Regions from separate parts of the Paenibacillus sp. Y412MC10 genome, predicted to be linked through region 2. Evidence: riboswitches for the same ligand, from Rfam matches in the RefSeq annotation. Region 2 holds a riboswitch; each other region holds the start of a gene.
The links. Region 2 has a riboswitch for cyclic di-AMP ahead of GYMC10_RS19420 (C40 family peptidase). Riboswitches for the same ligand answer to the same signal wherever they lie in the genome.
Positions count from the first base shown of each region.

Region 1 (3,110 bases), 2.7 Mb from region 2:
CGGTCCATACCTATGGTTGGCTTCTGGCCGCTCTGCTCCTGATCCGGATGGTATGTACCCCGCTCATTCGGGCAGGCATCTTCTATAACCTCCACCAGGAGGCTAAGGGCGAGCGCGGATTATTCTTCTTCACCGGCATGCAGAAGCTATGGAAGCCCGTTACGGTATTTTATCTGATCGAACTTGTTCTTACCTTTGTGCCCGGATACTGGATTCTGCCCAAAATCCTTCCGATCCTGCTGAACGGGATCCATGAGCCGGTTATGCTGCTTCATGCGCTGCCTCATGCAGCCGGCTGGTTTCTGTACGCCTATCTGATTCGCCTGTTATTGCTCTATATGCAATTCGGCCGTACGGACAATTCCGGCATGATCAGCTCCGTTCTTGCGCTCTTCCGCCGACTGGGCACGGCTGTGCTGTTATCCCTTACCGTTGGCGGATCGGCCTGCGTCATTCTTTTGCTCCTGAGCTCGGCATCGCTCTTCTGGGCGGGATTGATCGGCTTGATTATTCAGCAAGCCTCTTATTTTCTAAATGGACTCTTCCAAATTTGGGTAATTTCCGCCCAATATCATTTGTGGCGGGATTCTTCTTCGCAGCATGCCTAATCGTTACATTTCGTTACCATCATATGATAAACAAGCTCGTAAATATGCTGTAATCGGAAGCGACACATTTCTCTCTCGGACTTGATTTTACAAAGAATAGAAGCTCATTTTTCCTCAATATTACATTTTCCGATGGCCAAGTTACAAAAAAACCTGATCCCGCATGACGGGGACAGGTTTTTTTGTATAAAAATGAGCTTTCCTCATTTGCCAAATTGTTAATACTCTGCTAAAATAACGAATATGTTAGTAACAACTTTGTCATCTTTACTGTAACTTTTTGCTGGAACTATGTAATTTCGTTAAGCATGTTGGAACGTCAGACGTCTATGAATGGGTTCATCAACATTTTAAGGAGCCGAATTCCCATGATTGGGAAGCGGGGGATCCGTTTTGGGTGAATTGATCTCGCAAGAGAGGGATCATAGGGGACCTTCAACCGAACCCTTAAGCTAACCTCGCAGGCAATGGAAGGAGCTTTTTGCTTTGAAAAAGAAGTTAACGGCCATTTCTCTAGGCCTGGCCCTCGCACTCACATTAGGGACCGGAAGCGCTTTCGCCGATTCCAAATTAAATACTGCAATCAAACCAGCCATTGGTGTCTCTTATAAAACAGGTGGAACCACAACGAATGGTTTTGACTGCTCCGGATTCACCAGCTATATCTACAAGAAACTTGGTCTTAGCCTGCCGCGCACGTCTGGAGCTCAATACAAAGTCGGTACGGCCGTAGCCAAGAGCAAGCTGAAAGCTGGCGATCTCGTGTTCTTCAACACATCCGGCAGAGGTGTATCTCATGTGGGTATTTATGTTGGGGGCGGCAAATTCGCTCATTCCTCATCCTCGCGCGGTGTCATCATCAGTCCGCTGAGCCAGAGCTATTACGCCAATCGATACGTAGGTGCTAAGCGAGTCATGAGTCAGTCTACGTACAAGTCTGTAGCTGTGAACTACAATTAATTACTGGAACTTCATTGATTTATCCTTTACAAGAAGCCCTGGGTGTATGAGATTGTGCCGATCTCATCCAGCGGCTTTTTCTTTTGTCTGCTCTGTGTATACCTTTATAACGTTTGGGACAACGAAAAAGTTCCCACTTTTCGAGAAAAAAAGAAAATTATTATGCGATTCACTTCGCCCCCTCATGTCGTTGCATCTTCTACCCTTTATATACCCTCCTCTCCCTTCATTAAACACCCTAATGGAAAAATATTGATTTTATTTTCTGAGGACTACTACGAGCAGCGGTACGTAGGTGCCGAGCGCATCATGAGCAATGATCAGTATGAAAAGTCGACCGGAGAATCCTCCTAAGCTTCGATGTCTTATCCTCGTCCTGCCCATACATATCCGTTTGCCCGTCAAAGGAGACCTACTTCTCTTGGACGGGCTTTTTGATGCGGCTAGAATGTTTGAGAAATGGGGTATAATTTAATTTGTAATTATGACAGGGGGACTTTGCCAATGGATGCAGCACCGATTTCATTTCATACGGTGGTCATGCGTGAAGAGCACGCGAAAGAAATATGCGCCTGGACCTATCCTCCTCCCTATAACATTTACGGTTTTCTTCCCTGGGAGCAGATGAAGGGGCTTGAGATCGAGTTTGGGGATCCCGACATCCGCCGGGAGCAGTACATTTCGATTTTGGATGAACGGAAGACGCTATGGGGATTTGCCCAACTGTTTCCGATGCATGAGGTTACGCGAATCGGGCTGGGCATGCGGCCTGATTGGTGCGGGCGGGGAATGGGTAAACGGTTTATGCAGACGATTGTCCGGGAAGCGAGGCGGAGGCGGCCTGCCGATGAGATCGACCTGGAGGTAATGACCTGGAATGAACGTGCGATCCGCGCGTACGAAAAGGCGGGCTTTCATATCACCGATACGTATGAGCGCCTTACGCCGACGGGAAACGCCCTTTTCCACTGCATGGTGTATGAGCCTCCGGCAAATGAGGAATAGTAATCTTTGTCTATATGAAAAGGCACAATTTTGTGTACTTTTTATGAAGGTGCGCGGTATAGTTGCTTTTTTTGTCACAACTGGCTATGCTGTCTATGGATGTTGGTTTATAATGGAGACAAGTGCAAAAGTGCAGTATACATAGAAGGGACGATATGACGATGCAAAAATGGATCATGAGCGGATTGTTCTTCGTCGCATGTGCGTTGGCTATTGCGCTGATGTTTACGCTCCCAGGCAAGGAACAGGTAGCTCAGGAAGAGAAGCCGACTATGCCGGAAGTGACTCTGGATGCTGCCGCAGCGGAAGCCACACTGAAAGCAAGCTGCATCAGCTGTCATGGTGACCAACTTCAAGGCGGCGCTGGACCGGCTTTGAATCAAGTAGGCGGACACATGGATGCGGACGCGATCTTCAACGTTGTAACCAAAGGCCGTAAGGGTATGCCTTCCTTTAAGGATCAACTTAAGCCTGAAGAAATCGCAAACATCGCGCTGTACCTTGCTGAGAAAAAATAAATCAGCTTATACGCAAAAC
Region 1 covers NC_013406.1:100,806-103,915, reverse strand. Annotated here, with positions in the region: gene GYMC10_RS00495 (hypothetical protein) at 1-608, shown strand, start outside; cyclic di-AMP (ydaO/yuaA leader) riboswitch at 955-1,090, shown strand; gene GYMC10_RS00490 (C40 family peptidase) at 1,095-1,568, shown strand; gene GYMC10_RS00485 (GNAT family N-acetyltransferase) at 2,073-2,573, shown strand; gene GYMC10_RS00480 (c-type cytochrome) at 2,735-3,091, shown strand.
Region 1: another riboswitch for cyclic di-AMP. It lies ahead of GYMC10_RS00490 (C40 family peptidase); the one in region 2 lies ahead of GYMC10_RS19420 (C40 family peptidase).

Region 2 (3,110 bases):
CGCTTTGCAATCTTTCCAAGAGCGGGATCTCGTAGCATCCATGAATTCAGTCGCCTTCGGCTGGAGCCGCATTGATCGGGAAGGTCAGTTTACGCTTCAAGGCGACGAGTATCGTCTGCCTGCGGCGGCCGGCGACGTGACTCCGCAATCGATTGTTGCGGATGCTGCGGATCGGGAGATTAAACCGTACCTTATGGTTTACGCTTTGGACGGAAACGGCGAATTAACCAAAGTCCTCAGCGACAGCAGCCTTCGCCAAAAGTCCATTGAGGGCATCACGACTGCGGTGGCGGATAACGGATTCGGCGGCGTGGTGCTTGATTTCGAAGGGCTCGGTTTTAAACTGGATGCCGCGAAGCAGCAGAAGCTGCTTAATGATTACGTCAAGCAATTGAAAGCCGCATTGCCGAGCGACATTGCTCTGTCCTTAGCCGTTCCGCCATTGAACAGCGCCTATAAAGGCTATGATTACAAGACGCTGGCCTCCCTTGCCGATGATCTCATCGTCATGGCGTATCAGTACAATCCGGTTGGCACCAAAGCCCAGGTTCCTGAACCCAACAGTCTGGTGGACCAAGCCATTCAGCAGGCACTTCAGGCAGGCGTTCCTAAGCAGAAGCTCCTGCTCGGCATCAGCTTAAGCAGCGAAACGGCCACATCCGTCGACGATAAGCTCGGCTTGGCCAAGCGCTATGATCTGAAAGGTGCCGCCTTCTGGCGTCTGGGCTTGTTCCGTTCCTATAATAATGGCATGGAAGCCGCCGTGAATGCCTCTGTCGTAAAGGAATAATCTAGTGAGTCCTTTCGTAGAGACCCAAATTATGATCTTCAATAAAAAAGAAAGCCTGACAAGATCATCTCTTGTCAGGCTTTCCGGTTATGTATCGAACTCTAAACTGCGTATTCCAATTAGCTTGCGCTTCCTACCAGTTTAGCATAGTTCTCTTGACTCAATACACGGCGCGCCGTAACATAACGCGGTTCGTAATAGGAGTCGCTAAGCTTGCTGATTCTTACGCCCTTGCTGCTGGAAGCATGCGCAAATTGTCCATCTCCAATGTAAACGCCCGCATGGGAAATGCCGCTGCCGCTTGTATTGAAGAATACCAAATCTCCGACTCTCAGATCCTCGCGATCCACATGAACCCCGGCTTTAGCCTGACTCTGGGATGTGCGCGGAAGATCCATGTCGAAATTTCTAAACATATACAGAATAAATCCGGAGCAATCAAATCCGCTTGTCGTTGTTCCGCCCCATTTATAAGGCGTTCCTACCAATTGCTTCACTTGATGCTGAAAATTCGGTTGTTGATCAGCATAAGCTGATACGGCACCAGAAGAAAAAATAATTGCAGACCCAAGCAATGTGATGACAAATTTCTTCAAAATACGTTCTCTCCTTCGATGCCTACGGAGTTAGCTAAGGGTTCGGTTGAAGGTTCCCTATACTCTCTATGGTACAAGAATAATTCACCCAAGACGGTTCCCCCGTTTTCACAAACGAAATTCGGCAAAATTCATTAACATTTTGTAACCTTCTCTTAATATAGTATACAAGCAAGGATGCTGTCAATAATATCCTAGAAATCTATCACTATATGTTAATCAATGTCGTATAGGCTGAAAATTTTCATGTTTTTTCATTATGCCATCTCGTATACTCATGACAATTATGTAACACTCCATCGAACCTCCGGCGACGTTTTGTTAACGGGCATGCAACTTTTTTGCAGTTCGGAACGTTTACATATTCAGACAAGAAATCAAAGAGGTGATCCTTCGCTTATGAGTCAAATTACGATGGCTGAAGCTTTGGCAGTCCGGGCAGCAATCAACCGTCTCATGAATCAATTGATGTCGGAACGCTTGAACAACAGCAGCACGATCATTGAAAAAGGGGAAACGGCGGAGTATCCTGCACGCAGCGTGGATGCCATTACGGAAGAGATCGAAGCCGCCGCAGCGGATTACAGAAAGCTGGATCTGCTGATGGCAATCTCCAACACGACGCAGACCATTAGTTGGAACGGCTCCGACATGACCATCATGGAGGCGATCGAGCTCGCCAAACAAATGCGCAGCGATATCGGACAGCTTGCCCATCTCGGCTCCCGCAAGAAGCTGGAGCGCCAGAGCGGCCGGGGAAGCGGAGATGGCGCCGTAACGCTGTTTAACGTGGCCTTATACGATCCGGAAGCTTATCAGGCGCAGGCGCGCAAGAAGGAACGCGAAGTGACCAGGCTCTCCTCACTGATCGAGCATGCCAACCATACGAGCATGATTACGTTCGACGCATCAAAATACATGGAATAGCGGAAGCCGCCGGCTCCAAGCCTGCAGGCCGCCTCGCGTGCGGGTTTGGAGCCGGCGGCTTCCGTCGGCGGGCGGGAAAGTGCGGGCAACCGCTTATTGTTTGTCGGATACAAACAAACCTAATAGGAAACCAAAAACTCGACTCCAGTGAAAACGGATGACGGCTTACGGTTTACGCCTATCACCTGTCACAAGTTACGGACTTCGCTTACGCAAATATGATCGCTCCGTTTCCCGCTCTCTTCATGAATAATCAGAAAGCCGCCCTTGAGGGCGGCTTTTGTTGCCTTTTCTTACGAATATATTATTGGAACAAGGCTGCGGCTCCCACCAGGCCAACATCGTCCCGCAGTCCCGCAGGAACGATCTCGTAGGTTCCTAGATAGGACGGCATGACCAGCTTATCCGTCATTTCCCGAAGCTGCGGGAAAAGAAGCTCGCCTGCTCTGCTCACACCCCCGCCAACCACGATGCGATCGGGGTTGAAGCTGTGAATGACGTTAACCAGTCCAAGTGCCATGTAATAGACGGCACGATCGATGACCTCCACTGCGACGGGGTCATGAAGACGTTTAGCCTCGAATACATGCCTGGCGTTCACGCCTCCATCGGCTGCGGCCAGTTCAGAAATAACGCTGGTCTGGGTAAGCATCCGCTGGGATGCTGCCAGGCCGATGGCCGTTCCTGAAGCAAACACCTCCCAGCAGCCATGGCTGCCGCAATTGCACTGCGGACCGCTGGGATCAATGATATGATGCCCAAGTTCCCCTGCAAAGGAATTGCTGCCCAGAAACAGC
Region 2 covers NC_013406.1:4,500,137-4,503,246, forward strand. Annotated here, with positions in the region: gene GYMC10_RS19415 (stalk domain-containing protein) at 1-790, shown strand, start outside; gene GYMC10_RS19420 (C40 family peptidase) at 910-1,386, opposite strand; cyclic di-AMP (ydaO/yuaA leader) riboswitch at 1,390-1,523, opposite strand; gene GYMC10_RS19425 (hypothetical protein) at 1,786-2,313, shown strand; gene GYMC10_RS19430 (ROK family protein) at 2,618-3,110, opposite strand, start outside.

Region 3 (3,110 bases), 3.1 Mb from region 2:
GACTTAGCGGTACGTTCCGTATGGATTTTGGCACCGCCGATAACCAAGGGGTACGATTGGCCAAGCTCGGCTTCGACCCCGGATAACGCCGCATCGTATAACTTGTTGTTCCACTCGTTGTTGAAGTCCATAAATGGTTCGTTCCGAAAAGGTGCTCGCATGGGGAGGCCCCTCCTTAACATGATATGAATCGAAGCTTCAGGCCAATGGTCCAGCTGCGGATCGTCATGGTGGCATGGTTAGGATCTCCTGGTGAAAACCTCTATTTAAATATGTATGTCTCCCTGCATGCCGTCATGATTTTTGCATATGAGTTAGATAGAGTCATTTTGGTTACCTTGCAAAGGGGGCGCGCGCATGGACGGAACCGAGCTTTACCGTAAAGTGATCCTGACGGTGTCCGGCAATAAACTCGTGAAATGGCTGTCGATCAAGTACGGCCGGAAATTGGCTGGCCGATTCATTGCCGGCGATACCTTGGATGAGGCGCTGGACGAAATCGAGAGGCTGAACGCGAAAGGCATTCTCGTTACGCTGGATCATTTGGGGGAGGGCATTACGACGCTGGATGAAGCGGCCGGGTACCGAGAGGAATATTTGAAGCTGGTGGAAGGGATTGGGAGGCGCGAAGTGCAATCGAACGTATCCTTGAAACCGACGCAGATGGGCATGGCCCTGGACCCCGAGAAGGCTTACGAAAACATCAGGTCGGTGGTAAGAAAGGCTAAAGAGCACCGCAACTTCGTTCGCCTGGACATGGAGGATTCGCCGTATACCCAGGCAACCATCGATATGACGCTCCGCCTTCATAAGGAGGGGCTGACCAATGTGGGGACCGTGATGCAGGCCTACTTGTTCCGTACGGAGGAGGACGTGAAGAATCTGTTAAGGGCCGGCGTTAATTTACGGCTAGTAAAGGGCGCGTACAAAGAGCCGGGAACCATCGCCTTTCAGCAGAAGCGGGAGGTCATTGACAACTACAAGAAATTGGTCAAAATGCATTTCGACCAAGGGGCCTACGTCGCGATTGCCTCGCATGACGACAACATCATCGACTGGGTGAAGGTATTTGCCGAGCAGAGCCGCATAGACAAACAGGACTATGAATTTCAGATGCTGTATGGACTGCGGATGAACGATCAAGCAGCGCTTGCGCAGGACGGCTACCGTATCCGGTGTTATATGCCCTATGGAACGATGTGGTACCCGTATTTCACCCGGAGGCTGGCAGAGAAGCCGGCCAATCTGATGATGGTGCTCAAAAATATGTTCAAGTGAGCGGGATCCGATTGCAGAACCCCGTCAAAATGCCTGATGAAATAAGTGGCTTTTTGACGGGGTTCTTCATGGTTTCAAAAAACATCAGGCTGCTTAGAAGTGCCCAATCCAAAGGAAACGGGGATAGTAGCTCTCTGTAGCTGCTGCCCCTAGAAATGATAATACGCCTCCGAGCAATCCATCAGGAAGGAACGCTCCAGCGGCAGACTGCCTAACCGCTTCCGGCTAATGTGCTGATGCTGATTGGCCTCTAAATCGGCGAGGGCCGATACCGCCAACAGCATCCGTACGGATCCCCATTGCTGCTTTTGGACATAGCGAATGGCTTCCATCACGTGCATGCCTCTCAGCCTTGAGAATACGGATGCCCAGCGAACCAGATCCGCAAACTCTCTTGTGCTGGGCAGCGCATATTCGGCATACCCGGATGCGTTTTTACAGCTGATTTTGAACAAGCCGCAGTTCCTGCTGTGATCGCTCCAGGGGATAAAACGTTCGGCCGAACCCCGGTCGAAACGAAATATCTCCATATGGCGGATAGTCTCTTCACCTAATGCAGGCACTGCGGTTTCGATGACGGGTGTAAGCGCTGCCTCGATGAGTTTCGTCATGATATGATCTACGCTCCTTTATAAGAATGTTATATGCACGGCAAATAGGCCTGGTGAGCAGAGAAACCCCGCTCTCCAGGCCTATTTATGGTTAGAGCCCCAATTCCGGCGGCCGCTATGCCAAAGCTTGGATGGTATTCTCTCTCAACAACGCGCCTACGAGGTTAGCTGACGGATTCGGACTGAGAGCACCCTACCACTGGGCCCTTCGATCCTAGGCGCAGCGGATTCACCCCATTCACCAATCGAAGACTGGTGACTTTGGTTCCCCCGTCTCCCGGTCTGTCGGGAGCTCGGCGTATAACGTGTTTCGAATAGATGGATGAATCATACGCCGGAGGAAACGAAAAGTAAATGACCGTATGGGACGAATAGATTCCGAAATGTGATGAAAACGGTAAAAGAAAACGCGTACAATCGGCCGTGTCATCTATTATCGTGGCAAAATCTCGGTATCTCGTTGGATTGCGATAAATAAGAGAAAACAAGAGAAATACATAGTATAGAGCAGTATACGGAAGATAAAGACGAAATACTGCTTGGTTCCTGTTCGACATAACGCCAGATGTGTTTTTGCTCACATTTACATCCTGCAGGGCCGGACGTATGATACGAACTATGAATTGACGGTTATCAACGACCAAGGCATACGGGCAGCCGTTCCATGAAGGTAAAGGCAGTGTGAGAGCTGCGCCTGGCGCTTTATGGATCGAATCTTAGGAGAAGGCACCATGGGCCTTGCTGAGATTTGAAGGTAGAGGCGACTCTCACCGCGTGAACCTCCTGTTGCTGTGCTGTTATGCCCAGTCTGGATGACAAGTCAATGGCTAATAGAATAACATGCTACTCGTTTTTAATTTTCGCTGAGTCCTTGAATGGAAAAGGAACGGGGGAACCAGTCGGGAGATGAACCTGATCTCTCTGGGGTGAATCCTGTAGACAAGATAACGGTCTATGGGTAGGGCGACTCTCACGCCCGAATCCGTCAGCTAACCTCGTAAGCGTATCGAGAGAGGCAACGATTGTCGTGGACTTGGGCCACGGTGTATTTCACCGTGGCCTGTAAGAAGCCTGCGGGAAGAGTTCTTCTCTTTCCGCAGGCTTCTTTGTTGTTGCCTTCTCTTTCTGACCTTAGGAGGAGAAACGAAGATGGAGAAACCACAGGAATTCATCCTGGTATCCGCGCCGAACAAGGCCGGGGAGGAATTCGTCCGCCAGCTG
Region 3 covers NC_013406.1:522,349-525,458, forward strand. Annotated here, with positions in the region: gene pruA (L-glutamate gamma-semialdehyde dehydrogenase) at 1-161, opposite strand, end outside; gene GYMC10_RS02225 (proline dehydrogenase family protein) at 358-1,278, shown strand; gene GYMC10_RS02230 (hypothetical protein) at 1,428-1,889, opposite strand; cyclic di-AMP (ydaO/yuaA leader) riboswitch at 2,026-2,198, opposite strand; cyclic di-AMP (ydaO/yuaA leader) riboswitch at 2,741-2,909, shown strand; gene GYMC10_RS02235 (hypothetical protein) at 3,039-3,110, shown strand, end outside.
Region 3: another riboswitch for cyclic di-AMP. It lies ahead of GYMC10_RS02230 (hypothetical protein); the one in region 2 lies ahead of GYMC10_RS19420 (C40 family peptidase).

Region 4 (3,110 bases), 2.2 Mb from region 2:
TCATGGCCAATCGTATACTTCCGGAGAAATTCCTCATTCACCATGCCGTCGCGGAACATGATGTGCATGAGACCGACGGCCAGCGCCGCATCCGTGCCTGGATACAGCGGAATGAACCAGTCGGCCCATTGCCCCGTCTGGTTCTTGTGGACATCGATCACAACGACCTTGGCACCGGCTTTGCGCGCTTTCTCTGCAATCACCATCTGGTGCATATTGGTGCTGACGATGTTGCCGCCCCAGACGAGGATGACGTCGGCTCGTACGGTGTCCTCCGGAACGGTTCCCCCATTAAACCCCATCACGGATTTCCAGCCCTCATTGCCCGCGGAATTGCAGATCGACTGCTTCAGGCGGCTGGCACCCAGCCTGTTGAAGAATCTGCGGTCCATGCCGTCGACGCTCAATATCCCCATATTGCCGTAGAAGCTGTAGGGCAGGATGCTCTCGGAGCCGTATTCCTCGATCAAGCCCTTATAGCGTCCGGCAATCTCCTGAATGGCTTCGTCCCAGCTGATCCGCTCGAAGGCGCCCTCACCCTTGGGACCTACTCTTCGCAGCGGATAGAGCACGCGTTCCGGATGATACACCCGGTGTGCCATATTACGGACTTTATTGCAGATGGCTCCCTGCGTAATCGGATGCTCCGGATTACCGGTCACCTTGACGATTTTTCCGTTCTCTTTATGCAGCAGCAGGCCGCATGTATCGGGACAATCCAACGGACATACCGCCGGAAATACGCCGTTTTCCTGATGAATCATCGCTTGAGTCATTTCGTACTTCCCCCCTATGCTCGGCTGCATCATATCCCTTTATCTTAAAAGAAAATCGGGGTTCCAGTAAAGTCATACATTTTTTTCTAATCAGGTGATTCACTTTTCTCCCCCCCGGGTATATTCCTATCAAGAGCAAAGAAGAGGAAACCAGACCCTTTCTCTTCCTTGCCGAATCATGGACCACTCCCAAAAAAATTCGCCATGCCAGTGTCTCCTCCCCCGAGACCGGCATGGCGAATTTGTTCCCCACTCCTAATCCTCCATATTATAGAAACTCGTGATTTTCGCAGTAAACATGCAAAATAAAAAGCCTGTCAAAGCCACGTCTTTATGTAAGCGCTTATCTGTCATTTTTTATAAATAATTCTGTTCGAATGATCGTTGGAGGATGTTTTACAAACGATTGGAGCAGGCGTAATATACTATTCAGCTTCGAAAACATTCTTCATATTCACATGACATTCGCTTAATTTCCATGATGGAAAGCGGGGGAACCAACCGTATGGAGGGATACCTATAGGATCCTTCAACCATACTATGGGGTGAATCCTGATGCGTCGCGTACGTACGCCGCGATGGAATCAGGTAGGGCGACTCTCACCGCCCGAATCCGACAGCTAACCTCGTCAGCGTTGATCGGGAGGGTTGTGAACTTGTGATCAAACACAGGGTTCTAACCTGTGTTTTTTGTTTGCCAAAAATCAGCATAGGCATGGTGACCGTTCCTATGTCCAGCATATAAAAAACACCGATAGAAGTCCGTTCCGGGAGCTTCTACCATGAACTTAATCTTAAGCGGCGGTGAAAAACAACCATGTTATCCTCAATCAAGCGCTTCCTCATCGGAAGACCGCTTAAATCAACGGAATTAGGCGAACAAAAGCTGAATAAAACCAAGGCGCTGGCCATCCTGTCATCCGATGCGCTATCGTCCGTGGCCTATGGCCCGGAACAAATCCTCATTGTGTTGATGACCGTAGGGGCAGCTGCCTATTGGTATTCCATACCGATTGCCGTCGGCGTCCTGGTCTTATTGCTGGCACTTATCCTGTCGTACAGACAAATTATTTTCTCCTATCCGCACGGCGGCGGCGCATATGTCGTGTCCAAACGGAATTTGGGCATGTACCCGGGGCTGGTGGCCGGCGGTTCCTTGCTCGTGGACTATATCCTGACGGTTTCGGTCAGCGTGTCGGCCGGGACGGATGCGATCACGTCGGCTTTTCCGGAATTACACGCCTATAATCTGCCGATCTCCATCGTGTTCGTTCTATGCTTGACCGTATTGAATTTAAGAGGAGTTACGGAGTCGGCCTCCATATTGGCTTATCCGGTTTACCTGTTCGTGCTTGCGTTATTTATCCTGATCGGGGTAGGGATATTCAACATTGCCACAGGCCATGCGTCTCCGGAGCTTCATACGCCGATCGGCACGCCCGTAGCCGGGCTGAGCTTGTTCCTGCTCCTGCGCGCATTTGCCTCGGGCAGCTCCGCCCTGACCGGCGTGGAGGCGATTTCCAATGCCATTCCGAATTTCAAAGACCCGGCCCCGAATAACGCCGCCAAAACTCTGGTGGCGATGGGATCGCTGCTGGCCCTGTTATTTTCGGGCATCGTTTTCCTGGCTTATTACTATGGGGTCAGTCCCAGCGAACAAGTCACGGTCGTTTCCCAAATTGCCGAGCATACCTTCGGGCGAAATGCGCTTTATTACTTCATACAAGGGACAACGGCCTTAATTCTGATCCTCGCCGCCAACACGGGGTATTCCGCTTTTCCCCTGCTGGCCGTCAATCTGGCGAAGGATAAGTTCATTCCTAGAATGTTCACCGTCCGCGGCGACCGTCTGGGATACTCGAACGGAATCATTATTCTTGGATTTTTCTCCATTCTGCTGCTGCTGGCTTTTGAAGGCAAAACCGAGCATCTGATTCCGCTGTATGCCGTCGGCGTGTTTATCCCGTTTACCCTCTCCCAGACGGGGATGATGGTGAAATGGATTCGGGAAAAGCCTGAAGGCTGGATCGTCAAGCTGATCATTAACACCACCGGCGCATGCATCAGCTTTATCGTGACCATGATCTTCTTCTTTACGAAATTCGCCCAGGTGTGGACCGTGCTGATATTCCTGCCGCTGATCATCTGGATTTTCACCCGGATCCGCAAGCATTACGAGGCGGTAGCGGACCAGCTCCGGATTACGACTTGCGAGCCGGTTAAGCCGATTGAGGGGAATGTCATCATCCTGCCTGTGGCAGGAATCACGCATGTGGTGGAGAACTCGCTGAATTACGCCAAATCGCTGGGAGCGGGCCAAATCATCGCGGTGTA
Region 4 covers NC_013406.1:6,690,731-6,693,840, forward strand. Annotated here, with positions in the region: gene GYMC10_RS29605 (molybdopterin-dependent oxidoreductase) at 1-776, opposite strand, end outside; cyclic di-AMP (ydaO/yuaA leader) riboswitch at 1,233-1,427, shown strand; gene GYMC10_RS29610 (APC family permease) at 1,594-3,110, shown strand, end outside.
Region 4: another riboswitch for cyclic di-AMP. It lies ahead of GYMC10_RS29610 (APC family permease); the one in region 2 lies ahead of GYMC10_RS19420 (C40 family peptidase).